One region of the Sphingomonas sp. FW306-05-A genome, then DNA from elsewhere that is predicted to be linked to it. Evidence: riboswitches for the same ligand, from Rfam matches in the RefSeq annotation. Region 1 holds a riboswitch; each other region holds the start of a gene.
The links. A riboswitch is a leader RNA that binds a small molecule or an ion and turns the genes downstream of it on or off. The one in region 1 is predicted to bind cobalamin.

Region 2: linked by a shared signal. The riboswitch ahead of cobW (cobalamin biosynthesis protein CobW) and the one ahead of AC3WJR_RS16520 (TonB-dependent receptor plug domain-containing protein) in region 1 are both predicted to bind cobalamin.
Region 3: linked by a shared signal. The riboswitch ahead of AC3WJR_RS07675 (TonB-dependent receptor) and the one ahead of AC3WJR_RS16520 (TonB-dependent receptor plug domain-containing protein) in region 1 are both predicted to bind cobalamin.

What each region holds. Positions count from the first base shown of each region.
Region 1 covers NZ_JBYSXN010000003.1:41,096-45,373, reverse strand. The annotation lists gene AC3WJR_RS16530 (TonB-dependent siderophore receptor) at 1-686, shown strand, start outside; gene cobU (bifunctional adenosylcobinamide kinase/adenosylcobinamide-phosphate guanylyltransferase) at 898-1,413, opposite strand; cobalamin riboswitch at 1,441-1,645, shown strand; gene AC3WJR_RS16520 (TonB-dependent receptor plug domain-containing protein) at 1,780-3,714, shown strand; gene AC3WJR_RS16515 (aminotransferase class I/II-fold pyridoxal phosphate-dependent enzyme) at 3,718-4,278, shown strand, end outside.
Region 2 covers NZ_JBYSXN010000001.1:1,319,039-1,323,316, forward strand. The annotation lists gene cobN (cobaltochelatase subunit CobN) at 1-827, opposite strand, end outside; gene cobW (cobalamin biosynthesis protein CobW) at 834-1,871, opposite strand; cobalamin riboswitch at 2,042-2,278, opposite strand; gene rfaE2 (D-glycero-beta-D-manno-heptose 1-phosphate adenylyltransferase) at 2,282-3,757, opposite strand; gene AC3WJR_RS06095 (hypothetical protein) at 3,776-4,278, opposite strand, start outside.
Region 3 covers NZ_JBYSXN010000001.1:1,682,884-1,687,161, forward strand. The annotation lists gene recJ (single-stranded-DNA-specific exonuclease RecJ) at 1-1,381, shown strand, start outside; tRNA gene AC3WJR_RS07665 (tRNA-Glu) at 1,451-1,525, shown strand; gene AC3WJR_RS07670 (hypothetical protein) at 1,568-1,852, opposite strand; cobalamin riboswitch at 2,213-2,452, shown strand; gene AC3WJR_RS07675 (TonB-dependent receptor) at 2,659-4,278, shown strand, end outside.

The DNA.
Region 1 (4,278 bases):
GCGCGCGCTATCAGGTCGCTGAGCATGTCGCGCTCCACGCCAATTGGGGGGAGAGCTTCCTGCTCAACTCGGGCACCGACCGGTTCGGCACCGGCTTCGGGCCGGAGACGGGCAAGGGCTATGAAGTCGGGGTCTCCGGGGCTTGGCGCGGGATCGACGTCGCGGCAACGTGGTTCGACATCACCAAACGCGGCATCCTCACCAACGACCCGACCGACCCCGGCTATCTCGCGCCGGTCGGGCAATTGTCGAGCAAGGGCATCGAACTCGACGGATCGCTCAAGCTGGGGCCGCGCTGGCAGGTCGTCGCCAATTACGCCTGGACTCGCGCGCGCACCGACGACGCCACCTTCGCGACCGACCGCGTGCTCAACGTGCCCGAGCATAGCGGCGGCGTGTTCGTGCTCGGGCGGTTCGGTCCCACGCCCGGGCTCGGCCTGTCGGGGAGCGCGGGGGTGGCCTATGTCGGCGACCGTGCGGGCGCGATCGATGCGAGCGGGCTGGTGCTGCCGGGTTACGTGAAGGCCAAGGCGTCCGCCGAATACGGCGTGTCGCGGCATGTCTCGCTTCGGGTCGAAGCGGACAATCTGTTCGATGCGCGTTATGCACAAAGTTCGTACAGCCCGGTGTGGGTGTTTCCTGGTTCGCCGCGGACGGTGCGGTTCAGCGTTCAGGTTCACGGCTAGGCCAAGGTGTTTCGAGGGTGATCGCCAGCCTGTTCGGTCGCCCGAACCCATCGGGGCGCTTGTTCCTGCTCGCCACCCCCAATCCGTTCGGGCTGAGCGAAGTCGAAGCCCCTCTCCCCCGCAAGCCTCGGTTTGCGTGGTGGGCGGCCCTTCGACTGCGCTTAGGGCGAACGGTAGTGGGAGGGGCCGGACTCCCAAGACCGTCGCCCTCTCAGCCGGGAAACCGCTGCAACGGAAGCACCAGCCCCGCCGCGACGAAATAGGTCGCATCGACTTGCCCCGCCACCGCCTGGTTGAGCCGCCCCGCCGCATCGCGGAAGCTGCGGCCGAGCGGATGATCGGGGACGATCCCCATCCCCACCTCGTTCGTCACGATCACGATCGGCAGCGGACTCCCCGCGATGGCACCCAGCAGATCGTCCGTCGCCCCCGCAATGTCATGCTCGCCGAGCATCAGGTTGGACAGCCACAGCGTCAGGCAATCGACCAGCACCGCGCCCGTCTCGACCGAAGCGATCGCCGCGGGCAGCGCGAGCGGGCACTCCACCGTGCGCCAACGTTCGCCCCGGTCGGCGCGGTGCCGCGCGATCCGGTCCGCCATCTCGCCGTCGCGGCCCTCGGCGGTGGCGAGATAGGCGAGCGGTCCCGCGCAGGCCTCCGCCGTTTGCTGCGCCAAGCGGCTCTTGCCAGAGCGGGCACCGCCCAGGAATAGTGTCGTCCGTGTCACATCTTGCCCTTGCCCAAAGCGCGCTCTAGACGCGCCGATGCGACAGGTTCCCAGAGATGGGATGAAAAGGGAACCCGGAAGCGCGCGGGCACGCGCGTCATCCGGGGCTGTCCCCGCAACTGTGACCGGCGAGTCTTGCTCCATTCGTGCGCCACTGGATCTCCGGATTCGGGAAGGCCGAGCCAGACGACGACCCGGGAGCCAGGAGACCTGCCTGTCGCGGTTGTCCTTCGTCCGGCCGGGGTGTGCCGCGCGATCGAGGTTTTCCTCGTGAGACGACGTGGTTGGGGTCGTGCGCGGGGCGGAAAGCGGAATTCCGATTCAGCGCCGTGCGTGCCCCCGTAGCTGTTGCGAAGGGGAAAATCCGTGAAGACCTGTGCCTATCTGATCCTGTTGCCGAGCATCGCCGCCGCCGCGCCCGTGTTTGCCGAGAGCGCGCAATCCACCGCCACGCTGGAGCAAGCCGCTAACGCATCGCAGGATATCGTCGTCACCGCCAACCGCGCGGCGCGCCCGGCGGAGACCGTCGGCCAGTCGGTCACGGTGCTCGACACCGCGACGATCACCGAGCGCCAGGCGGTCGTTGTGTCCGACCTGCTGCGCCAGACGCCCGGCGTCACCGTTGTGCGCAACGGCGGGATCGGCACGACCACCTCGGTCAGCATCCGCGGCGCGGACAGCGACCAGACCGTCGCGCTGATCGATGGGATCAAGCTCAACGATCCCTCCGCCCCCGGTGGCGGGTTCAACTTCGGCAATCTGCTGATCGGCAACATCCAGCGGATCGAAGTGCTGCGCGGCGCGCAATCGGTGCTGTGGGGCAGCCAGGCGATCGGCGGCGTCGTCAATCTCATCACCCGCCAGCCGACCGAGCAGATCGCGATCAACGCGCGCGCCGAGGGCGGCGGCTATGGCACCGCGCAGGGGTTCGCCAACGTCTCGGGCAAGGTCGGGCCGGTCTCGGCAAGCCTCGGCGGCGGCTATTACAGCACCGACGGGATCTCGGCCTATGCCCCGGGCACCGAGCGGGACGGGTACCGCAACTATGCCGCAAACGGCAGCCTGGGGATCGCGCTGGCCCGCGACGTCTCGGTCGACCTGCGCGGTTTCTATACCAACAGCCGGACCGACATCGACGGTTTCCCGCCGCCCAACTTCACCTTCGGCGACACGCGCGAATATGGCGATGTGGAGCAATGGCTGGGCTATGCCGGGCTCAACGCCGCCTTGTTCGACGGGCGTCTGCGCAACCGCTTCGGTTATGCGCATACCGACACCGACCGGCGCAACATCGACCCCGATGGCGACCCGACCGAGACGTTCCGCGGGATCGGCCGCAACGACCGGCTGGAATATCAGGGGACCGCGAACGTCACCTCGGCGGTGTTCGCGACCTTCGGCGCGGAGCGGGAAGTGTCGCGCTTTTCCTCGTCGAGCTACGGCGGGCCGGTCACGCGCGGCCGGGCGCGGCTGTTCAGCGTTTACGGCCAGTTGGCCGTCACCCCGATCACCGGGCTGACCGCGACGGGCGGCGTGCGGCATGACGACCACAATGTGTTCGGCGGCGCGACGACCTTTTCGGGCAGCGGCGTCTATTCGCCCAATGGCGGCGCGACCACCCTGCGCGCGAGCTATTCGGAAGGCTTCAAGGCGCCGACGCTGTACCAGTTGCAGAGCGAATACGGGAACACGGCGCTGCGCCCGGAACGCTCGGACGGCTGGGATGCCGGGGTAACGCAAAAGGCGCTGAACGGCGCGGTCGAAGCGAGCGCGACCTACTTCCGTCGCAACTCGTCCGATCTCATCACCTTCGTGTCATGCGACGCGGCCCTGACCGGGATTTGTGCCGATCGCCCGTTCGGCACCTATGACAATATCGCACGAACTCGGGCGCAGGGGGTGGAACTGACGCTGCTGTTGCGTCCGGTCGAGCCGCTGACGGTGAGCGCGAGCTACACCTATCTCGATGCGGTCGACCGTTCCGCCGGCACCGCCACCTTTGGGCGCAAGCTGGCGCGGCGGCCGAACCAGAGCATCACGGTCAACGCCGATTACCGCTGGAGCTTCGGGCTGACGACCGGCGCGACGCTGACGTCGGTCGGGGACAGTTTCGACAACGCATCGAACGCGCGGCGGCTCGATGGTTATGTGCTGGGTGACGTGCGCGCGTCCTTCCCGGTTACGAAGAAGGTCGAGGTGTTCGGGCGGGTCGAGAACGTGTTCGATACGAAATACCAGACGATCTACCAATATGGTCAGCCCGGCCGCGCTGCCTTCGGCGGCGTCCGCCTGACGTATTGAGCGTTGCGCGCGCGCGATCTTGCCCTGTTCCACGCGCACGGCGGGCGCGTGGACGCCGCGCGTGCAATGTTCGGCGGAGACGAATGGATCGACCTGTCGACCGGGATCGCGCCCTGGGCGTGGCCGGTCGCGGACGTGCAGCTCGGGTGGGAGCAGCTCCCCGAACCGGGCGCGATCGCGGCGCTAGAGGCAGCCGCGGCGGAGGCGTTCGGGGTAGCCGATCCGGCGCGGGTCGTCGCGGTGCCGGGGAGCGACCTCGCGATGCGGCTGCTCGCGCCGGTGATCGCTGCGCGGCGGCCGTGCGTGGTGCGGCCGGGCTATGCGGGGCATCTCGCGGCATGGCCTGACGCGGTGGCGATCTTCGCGGACGCGCTGCGTGGCGTTGCGAGCGGTTCCCCCGCGCGGGAGCATGGCGGCGTGGGGGACGCCGACCTGCTCGTCCTCGCCAGCCCGGCCAACCCGGATGGACGCGTCACCGATCCCGCGCTGCTCCGCACCCTGGCGCAGCGGATGACCGTGGTGGTCGACGAAGCCTATGCCGACCCCGCGCCGGGCCTGTGCCCG
Region 2 (4,278 bases), on a different contig from region 1:
GTCACGCCCGCCGCATCGCTCGCCGAGAAAGCGGTCGCGTTGACCATCGCAACCGGCCCCAGCGCCGCCACCCACCGAGCGATCCAGCCGCGCGCGCCTGCCTCCTTGAGCGAGGGGACGAACAGCCCGATCGCGTCATATCCCTTGGCGGCGAACGCCGCGTGCAGCGCCGCAATCGGCGCGACATCGGCGGCCAGCAGGTACGATCGATAGAAGACCAGCAGCACCCGCGGCTTGCGCGCCGTGATCGCGAACGCGGCGGGGCAGGAGGCCCCCGTGTCGGGTTGCCACCCACCAACCGCTGCGATCACTGGCGGGGTCGCGGCAAGGTCGTCAGCCAGCCCCGCCGCTGCCGCGAGTCCCTCGATCGCGGCCCGTGCAGCGTGTGCGCCGCCAAGATCGCACAGCCCCGCCAGTCTTCGCAGCGTCGCGACGGGCAGCGTCGAGGCCGCATCCAGCCGCGCATCCACGCGCCCGTCCGCGGGCAGCACCGCCAGTGCGATCCCGCGCTGCCGGGCGAGCGCGGCGACCTGCTGGACGCCGTAAGACCAATAAGCGGTACCCCCGATCAACCGGATTAGGATCCCCCTGGCCGCACCGAGCGTCCGTTCGACATAGGTATCGACCGAAAGCGGATGCGTCAGCTCGGCGAGATTGGCGAGCCGCAGCGTCGGCAGCGCAGGCCCCGCCGCCCGCCATCCAGCCGCGAACGCGCCGAGATCGCTGTCCGAGAAGGACAGCACTACTAGATCCGCGGCATCCTGCCCCAGATCGCGCGGGGTCGCCGCGTCGTCGATGCCATGCGTTTCGCGAAAGGCGACGTGCATCGTCGCTCAGCCGATCAGCGCCGCCCTGATTGCCACAGGATCCAGCCGATCGCGCTCTGCAATCACCACGAGTTGCGACGTGCGCGCTTCGTCGCTGCGCCACAGCCGATCATAATGCGTCCGCACCCGCGCCCCGACCGCCTGCACGAGCAACCGCATCGGTTTCCCTGCCACTGCCGCATACCCCTTGACCCGCAGCACGTCGCCCTGCGCAGCAAGCGCCTCGATCCGCGATGCCAGTTCGGCGGGGTCGGCAATCTCGGGCCATGCCACGACGATGCTGTCGAAGTCGTCATGCTCATGCTCATCCTCGCCGTCATGATGCGACGGGCGCGCGGCGATATCGTCCTCCGCCGCGGCACCCAGCCCGAGCACGATCCGCGGATCGATCACGCCGTCGACGAGCTCAATCACGGGGAGCGTGCGTCGCATCTCGGCAGCGATCAACTTGCGCGCAACCACAACCGCGTCTACCCCGGCGAGGTCGCATTTAGTCAGCAGCACCAGGTCCGCGCACGCGAGCTGATCCTCGAACACTTCGGACAAGGGCGTCTCGTGGTCGATACTGGGGTCAGCCGCGCGCTGCGCATCGATCGCATCCAGGTCGGGCGCGAACCGCCCCGCCGCGACGGCCTCCGCGTCGGCGAGCGTGATGACCCCATCGACGGTAATCCGCGACCGGATCGCAGGCCAGTCGAATGCCTTGAGCAAAGGCTTTGGCAATGCCAGCCCCGATGTCTCGATCAGGATATGGTCGGGCCGGGGATCGAGCGCGAGCAACGTTTCGATCGTCGGGATGAAATCGTCCGCGACCGTGCAGCAGATACAGCCATTGGCAAGCTCGACGATGTTCTCCGCCGGGCAATCGGGGATCGCGCAGCCCTTCAGGATGTCGCCATCGACCCCGAGGGTGCCGAATTCGTTGACCACGACCGCGAGGCGTCTGCCACCAGCGGAACGGATCAGATGGCTGATCAACGTCGTCTTGCCTGCTCCCAGGAAGCCGGTGACGATGGTGACGGGAACTTTGGATAGATCGGACATGCTCTTCCCCGCGGCGCGACAGCAACGAACGGAAGGGGCCGATTACGGACGGCGCGCGACGGCGGACGAGCGCCGAATGCCGCCCGAGCCACGCACCGATGCAGCCCCAGCCGCATAGGCTCGTCGCTCAGACGGAGAACCGTGCCGCGGCCATCCCCTGGGCCAAGGCAAGAGCGACCTTATCGCCGGCAGGTCTCCTGGCTCGCGGGTCATCGCTCGAGCATCGCCTTCCCAGACGTCCGGTCCGAAGACCGGTGCAGTCCAGTGGCCGCCCGCTCCGAGTGGAGGGGGCATGACGCTTTCGCTCACCGCTTACAGTTGCAGGGACAGCCGCGGATTTGGGGGAAGCCCCCGCACCGCATTCCCATTCAAGCCCCTCGCGGGGCACCGGCGCGATCAACGAGAACCGTTTAACGGTTCTCGACTATGACTGTAGCGCAGACCGCCGGACTTGCCAATTCGCTTGTCGTTGGATCGGTAAGGCGTGTCCCCTCGCGCAGGATCGCGGTGGTCGACCGCCCGGCCAGCATCGGTGCGATGAACACCGTGCCCCCGCCGGACCGTACCAGATCCGCGCCGACGATATCATGCAGCGCATAGTCGCCGCCTTTGACGAGAACGTCCGGCCTGATGACGCGGATCAGCTCGAGCGGCGTGTCCTGCTCGAACGCGACGACGTGATCGACCGAAGCTAGTCCGCTCAGGACCTCGGCGCGATCAGCCAAAGCGTTGACCGGTCGCGTCGGGCCTTTCAGGCGCGTGACCGATGCGTCGTCGTTAAGCCCGACGACCAGCACGTCGCCCTGTCGTCGCGCCAGGTCGAGCAGTCGGACATGTCCGGCGTGAAGCACGTCGAAACACCCGTTGGCGAACACGATCCGCGCGCCCGTCTCGCGCGCATGCGCGAGCTTTGCGGCGAGCAGCGGCAACGGCACCAGCTTGGTCATGGCATGGTCGCGGCGGTACAACCGTTCTTCCAGGTCACCGCGCGAGACGACGCAGGTTCCCGGGCGGGAAACCGCGATGCCCGCGGCGACGTTCGCCTGATCAATCGCTGCGGCGATCGGCAGACCCTCGACGATTCCGACGACGAGCGCCGCCATGATGGTGTCGCCTGCGCCCGTCACGTCGAAGACCTGCAAAGCCTCGGTCGGATGGTCGACGACGTCGCCATCGCGCGACACCATCAAAATGCCCTTCGCCCCGCGCGTCACGACGAGATATTCCAGCGCCATCGCGTCGAGCACGGTTGCGGCGCGATCAGCGATGCGGTCGTCGGCGCAGTCGCCGAATAGCGCGTGAAATTCGCGCGCGTTGGGTTTGAGCAGGAATGCGCCCGTGTACCGCGCGCGGTCGGCGCACTTCGGGTCGACGAACGTCGGTACGCCGTGCTCCCGCGCGATTGCCAACAACGTCGGCAGATCGGTGAGTGCGCCTTTATCATAGTCGGAGAAGATAACCGCGCGGACGCCGTCCAACCGTGCCTCGAAGCGCCGCGCAAGTTCGTTTCGCGCGGCTTCGCCGACGCTGCCGTCATGGTCGATCCGCGCGATCTGCTGCACGCCCGATATCACGCGGGTCTTCTGCGTGGTGTGTCGTCCCGGGTCGAAGACGCAGTCGAGCACCACCTTGTAGTGTTCCATCATCCGACCAAGGTCCTGCCCGGCAGCATCGTCCCCGCAGATTGTCAGCAGGGTGCAGCGTTGTCCCAGCGCTACCACGTTCGCCGCCACGTTCGCCGCACCACCGGGACGGATATCTTCGCGCGCCGCCCTGATGACGGGCACGGGGGCTTCGGGCGAGATTCGGGTGGTTTCGCCGATTATGTAGCGATCGACCATCGCATCGCCGACGACGAGAATTGAGGGCGCAAGTGCGTCGGTCATCCGATTAGCCCTCTCATGTCAGCGCCATCCTGCGATCTGCGAAAGCTCGCTTCGCGCGGCGAGCGCCGGCCAGCGACTCGCCCAGCCGCTGCCGTGATCCTGGCCGGCAACGATGACGATGGACGCATGCGTGGTGGGCCCCATCCGGGCGACGAAGCTCCGCGCGACCGACGAGTCGACGACCTTGTCCTCCGACCCGACGAAGTGAATCTGTGGCAGGTTCGAAATCACAGCCGCATCCGTCGCGGGATCGATCGAGCGGGACAGCGGGGTCAAATGCCGGGCGCGGACCCATTGCGCGAGGTCGAGATTGGCCGCGACGGTGATCAACCCGGCGACATCCTGACGTCGTTCCGCCAGCAGTGCCGCCAGCGCGCCACCGCCCGAGTAGCCGACCAGGATGATCCGCGGCCTGTTCGTCTCGCGCTTGAGCCGGTCCAGCGCCACGTTCGCGCTGTCGATGACGTCGACCGACAGGCGCGCGATGCTCCAGTAATCGCTGTGACAGGTGCGACCGCGCG
Region 3 (4,278 bases), on a different contig from region 1:
CGGTCCGACCGGTCCCGCGATGGTCCGACTGCACGATGAGGGCGCAAGCCTGATCATCACCGTCGATTGCGGCGCACAGGCGTTCGACGCGCTCGCGACCGCGCGCGAAGCCGGGGTCGACGTCGTCGTCGTCGACCACCACAAATGTGCCGCCGCGCTGCCGCTGACGCATGCGTTGGTCAATCCGAACCGTCTCGACGAGACCGATGGCGCGGCGCACGGTCACCTCGCCGCCGTTGGCGTTGCCTTCCTGCTCGCCGCGGCGCTGGTGCGCACATTGCGCGCACGCGGCTATTTCGAGACCCGTACCGAACCACGCTTGCTCGATCTGCTCGACCTTGTCGCGCTCGGCACGGTCGCGGACGTGGCACAACTCAAGGGCCTCAACCGCGCATTCGTCGCGCAGGGCCTGAAGGTGATGGCGCAGCGTCGCAATATCGGGCTGAACGCGCTCATTACCGCTTCGCGTCTCACGCGCGCCCCTACGTGCAGCGATCTCGGCTTCGCACTCGGACCGCGCATCAATGCGGGCGGGCGAGTCGGCAAGTCCGATCTCGGCGTGCGGCTGCTCACCACCCGCGATCAGGCCGAGGCGGATGCGATCGCGGTCGAACTGGATAGGCTCAACGAGGAACGCCGCGCGATCGAGGCGATCGTCCAGGAAGCCGCGGATATCATCGCGCAGTCCAAGAGCAACCGTGCGGTGCTCGTCGTCGCGGGGCATGGCTGGCACCCCGGCGTCATCGGCATTGTCGCGGGACGGTTGAAGGAGAAATACGGACGCCCGGCGCTCGTGATTGCGATCGACGATGCCGGGATGGGCAAAGGATCGGGCCGATCGATCCCGGGGGTCGACCTTGGCGCGGCAGTGCTGGCGGCAAAGGACTCGGAGCTGCTCGTCGCGGGTGGCGGGCACGCCATGGCGGCAGGGCTGACGATTGCCGAAGACCGAATCGCGCTTCTCGACGACTTCCTGAGCGACCGGCTCGACGCAGCGGTCACGCGCGCCATGGGCGACCGCGCCCTCTTGCTCGACGCGGTGCTGACGACCGCGGGCGTGAACCCGGAACTGGTCGCTGCGATGGAAGCGGGCGGCCCCTACGGCATGGGCTGGCCGCAACCGCGAATCGTCGCGGGACCGGTCCGCGTGATCAAGGCCGACATCGTCGGCAACGGGCATGTCCGGGCGATTGTTTCCGGGGACGGAGGCGGAACGCTCAAGACGGTCGCGTTTCGCGCAGCAGAAGGGCTGCTGGGCCAGGCCCTGCTCGGCGCCCCGCCCCACCGCCGCCTGTGGCTCGCAGGGCGCGCTAAACTGGACGACTGGGGCACGCGACCATCCGCAGAATTACACCTCGATGACGCAGCATGGGCAAATTGATGCGTAAAGCGCTTGACCGCCGCGCAGACTTTGCCTAACCGGCCCTTCGCTTCCCGAGCAATCGGGGACGGCCCCTTCGTCTAGCGGTTAGGACGCGGCCCTTTCACGGCTGAAGCACGGGTTCGATTCCCGTAGGGGTCACCATTTTGAAAAGCAGTTTTCAATATGGTGACGAGATTTAGAACATTAGAAACCGACCACGTATAAGTTGAGAATAGGGTGCCCAATCGGGCGTCCCTCTTGCGACGCGACTCCGCGCCCTCGATGTTTCAATTCCCGCCAACAGGCCAAGCGCAGATCGTGGCGCTTACACCCTAGACGAATGGTGTTCATACGCTCGATGAAGCCACGCGACAGCTTACGCTCCCCCACCACGCGTGTGTCATGGATGACCGTGTCAATATCCATGCCGTTCATCGCGGTGACCTCGTAATGAGTTGCGACGATGATACGTATCAGGCGGGATGCCATCAGCAAATACGTCTTGGCCGGTAGCAGACTAATCGAGGAATACCTGCATTTGGGACATCGTCGTCTGCACGCGACTAGTCGCGCACAACTGGAGTGAGTCCGTGACACGCTGACAATAGAGCATTCGATTTCAGTGTTCGGTTTGCCGACCAAGGCTGAGGCGGTGTCGGGTCAGGTACTCCGTAATGCAGCAATGCCCCAGACCTTGACATCGTGATGCATGCGCCCGTTCCCAACTCTCACTATTTGTTGAGGACCACCGAGTTTCCGTCTGGGCCGTTGCAATAGTCGCTTCGACCGATTGCCGGATGATCTTCGTCAGGATACACAGTCTCCGCTGACCTGTTCCAAGTGAAGAGGCCGGCATGATCGCGTCGGTGCCCCGAAAGGGGCTTAAAAGGGAACGCGGTGAGGGTGGCTCGCCACCTGAAGCCGAGGCTGTCCCTGCAACTGTAAGCGGCGAGCGCGATGCATTTCGCTTCTTCCTTGTTCGGAAGGAGCAGCCACTGGGCCGGTCGTGATGTCACGCAAGGCCTGGGAAGGCCGTGCATCGTGTGATGACCCGTGAGCCAGGAGACCTGCCGGCGTCTGGTCGCTCTTGCCTGGCCCAGGGGGTGGCCGCGGCACGGTACTCCGTCGAGCGACGACGTGTGCGGTGGGGACCGCACGGGCATGCGTGCCGGTCGCGATGGCGTCCGGCTGGCGCGGATGTCGGCCGTTCGCGGGAGGTCCCTGCCGGGTTCGCTCGACGCCCGGGGGTTACCATATTGCCGTTCCTGTCTTCTCGCCTCGCGTTCGCGGGCGCTTTGCTATCGCCTGTTCTCGCAGCACCGCTCACGGCCCAGTCCGCGCCTGCTTCCGACGCCGAGGACATCCTGGTTGTCGGCCAGCATGCCCAAGTCACGCTAACCACGCCAAATCAGACCGGCAGCCGCCTGCGCCTCACGCCGCTCGAGACCCCCGCGACGATCTCGGTCATCGATGGCGCCACGATCCGCGCGCGCGGCGACATGTCGGTGATCGACGCGACGAGCCGCGCACCGGGCATCAGCAACGCTGGCAATCCCGGCAATGGCGGCACCGCGCTCGCCGCGCGGGGCTTTAGCGGTCAGGGATCCGTGCTCCAACTGATCGACGGCGTACGGCTGTTCCCGGCTGCGGGCACGATCACCTTTCCGACCGATCCGTGGATGGTCGAACGGATCGACATCCTGAGTGGTCCGGCCTCGGTGCTCTACGGCCAGGGCGCGCTTGGCGGCGCGGTGAATGTCCTGATGCGCAAACCCGATACGCAGCGTACGCAAATGGAAGGCGAGATCGGCTATGGCTCGCAGAACAGCTTCCATGTGGCGGCCGATGCAGGGGGGCCGATCACCGAGCGCCTGTCCTATCGTATCGACGGCAGCTACCGCCGCTCCGACGGCTATGTCGATCGTGGCCAGTCGCGCAGCCATGCCGTGTCGGGGACGCTGCGCTGGGCACCGACCGACACGCTCGTCGTCACCGCGCGAGACGATTATGGCGACCAGAAGCCGATGCGCTATTTCGGTACGCCGCTGATCGACGGACGGCTCGACGACCGCATCCGGGAGCGAAACTACAACACGCGCGACGGCTATATTCGCTACCGCGACAACCGCACCAGCCTGCAGGTCGACTGGACGCCAAGCGATGCGGTCAGCGTCAGCAACCAGGCCTATCGCCTGACCTCCAAACGGTCGTGGCTCAATCTCGAAAGCTATTGCTGGATCGCCGCAGAAGGCGTCTGTTCCAACGGCAGTGGCAACGCCGGCACACCCGGCCGCATCCTCCGCACCGACATGACCGGGATCGTCCACGACCAGACGCAGTGGGGCGATCAGGGCAGCGTGACGCTCAGGACGGACGTCGCCGATGGCGTCCGCAACGACTTTGTCGTGGGCTTTGACGTCAACCTCATCAAACTCACCTACTCCCACAATTTCGGGTCTGATCCCCAGGCTTCGGAGGTCGATCCCTTCGCGTTCAATCCCGGTCTGATCGTCGATACGCAGGGGATCGCACCGCGCTATCGTACGCGCACCAACGAATATGCGGTCTTCGCCGAGGACCGGCTGAAGCTCGGCACGCACGTCTCGATCGTCGGTGGCGTGCGCTACGAGCGCGACAAGATCCGCCGCTGGTCGATCGACTATCCAGGCGGCGCAAGCACCGAGACGTTCGCGCTCGACAAGCGGCTGCACAATGTGACCTGGCGGGTCGGGAGCGTCTATCAGCCGATCCCGACGGTTTCGCTTTATGCGCAATATGCTACCGGCGTGGACCCGCTGGGGACGCTTACCACCTATTCGACCGGGCAGGTGCAGTTCAGCAACGCGGTGGGCGATCAGGTTGAAGTCGGCGGCAAGGCGGTGTTCCTTGATGGTCGCGGCACCGCCACCCTCGCA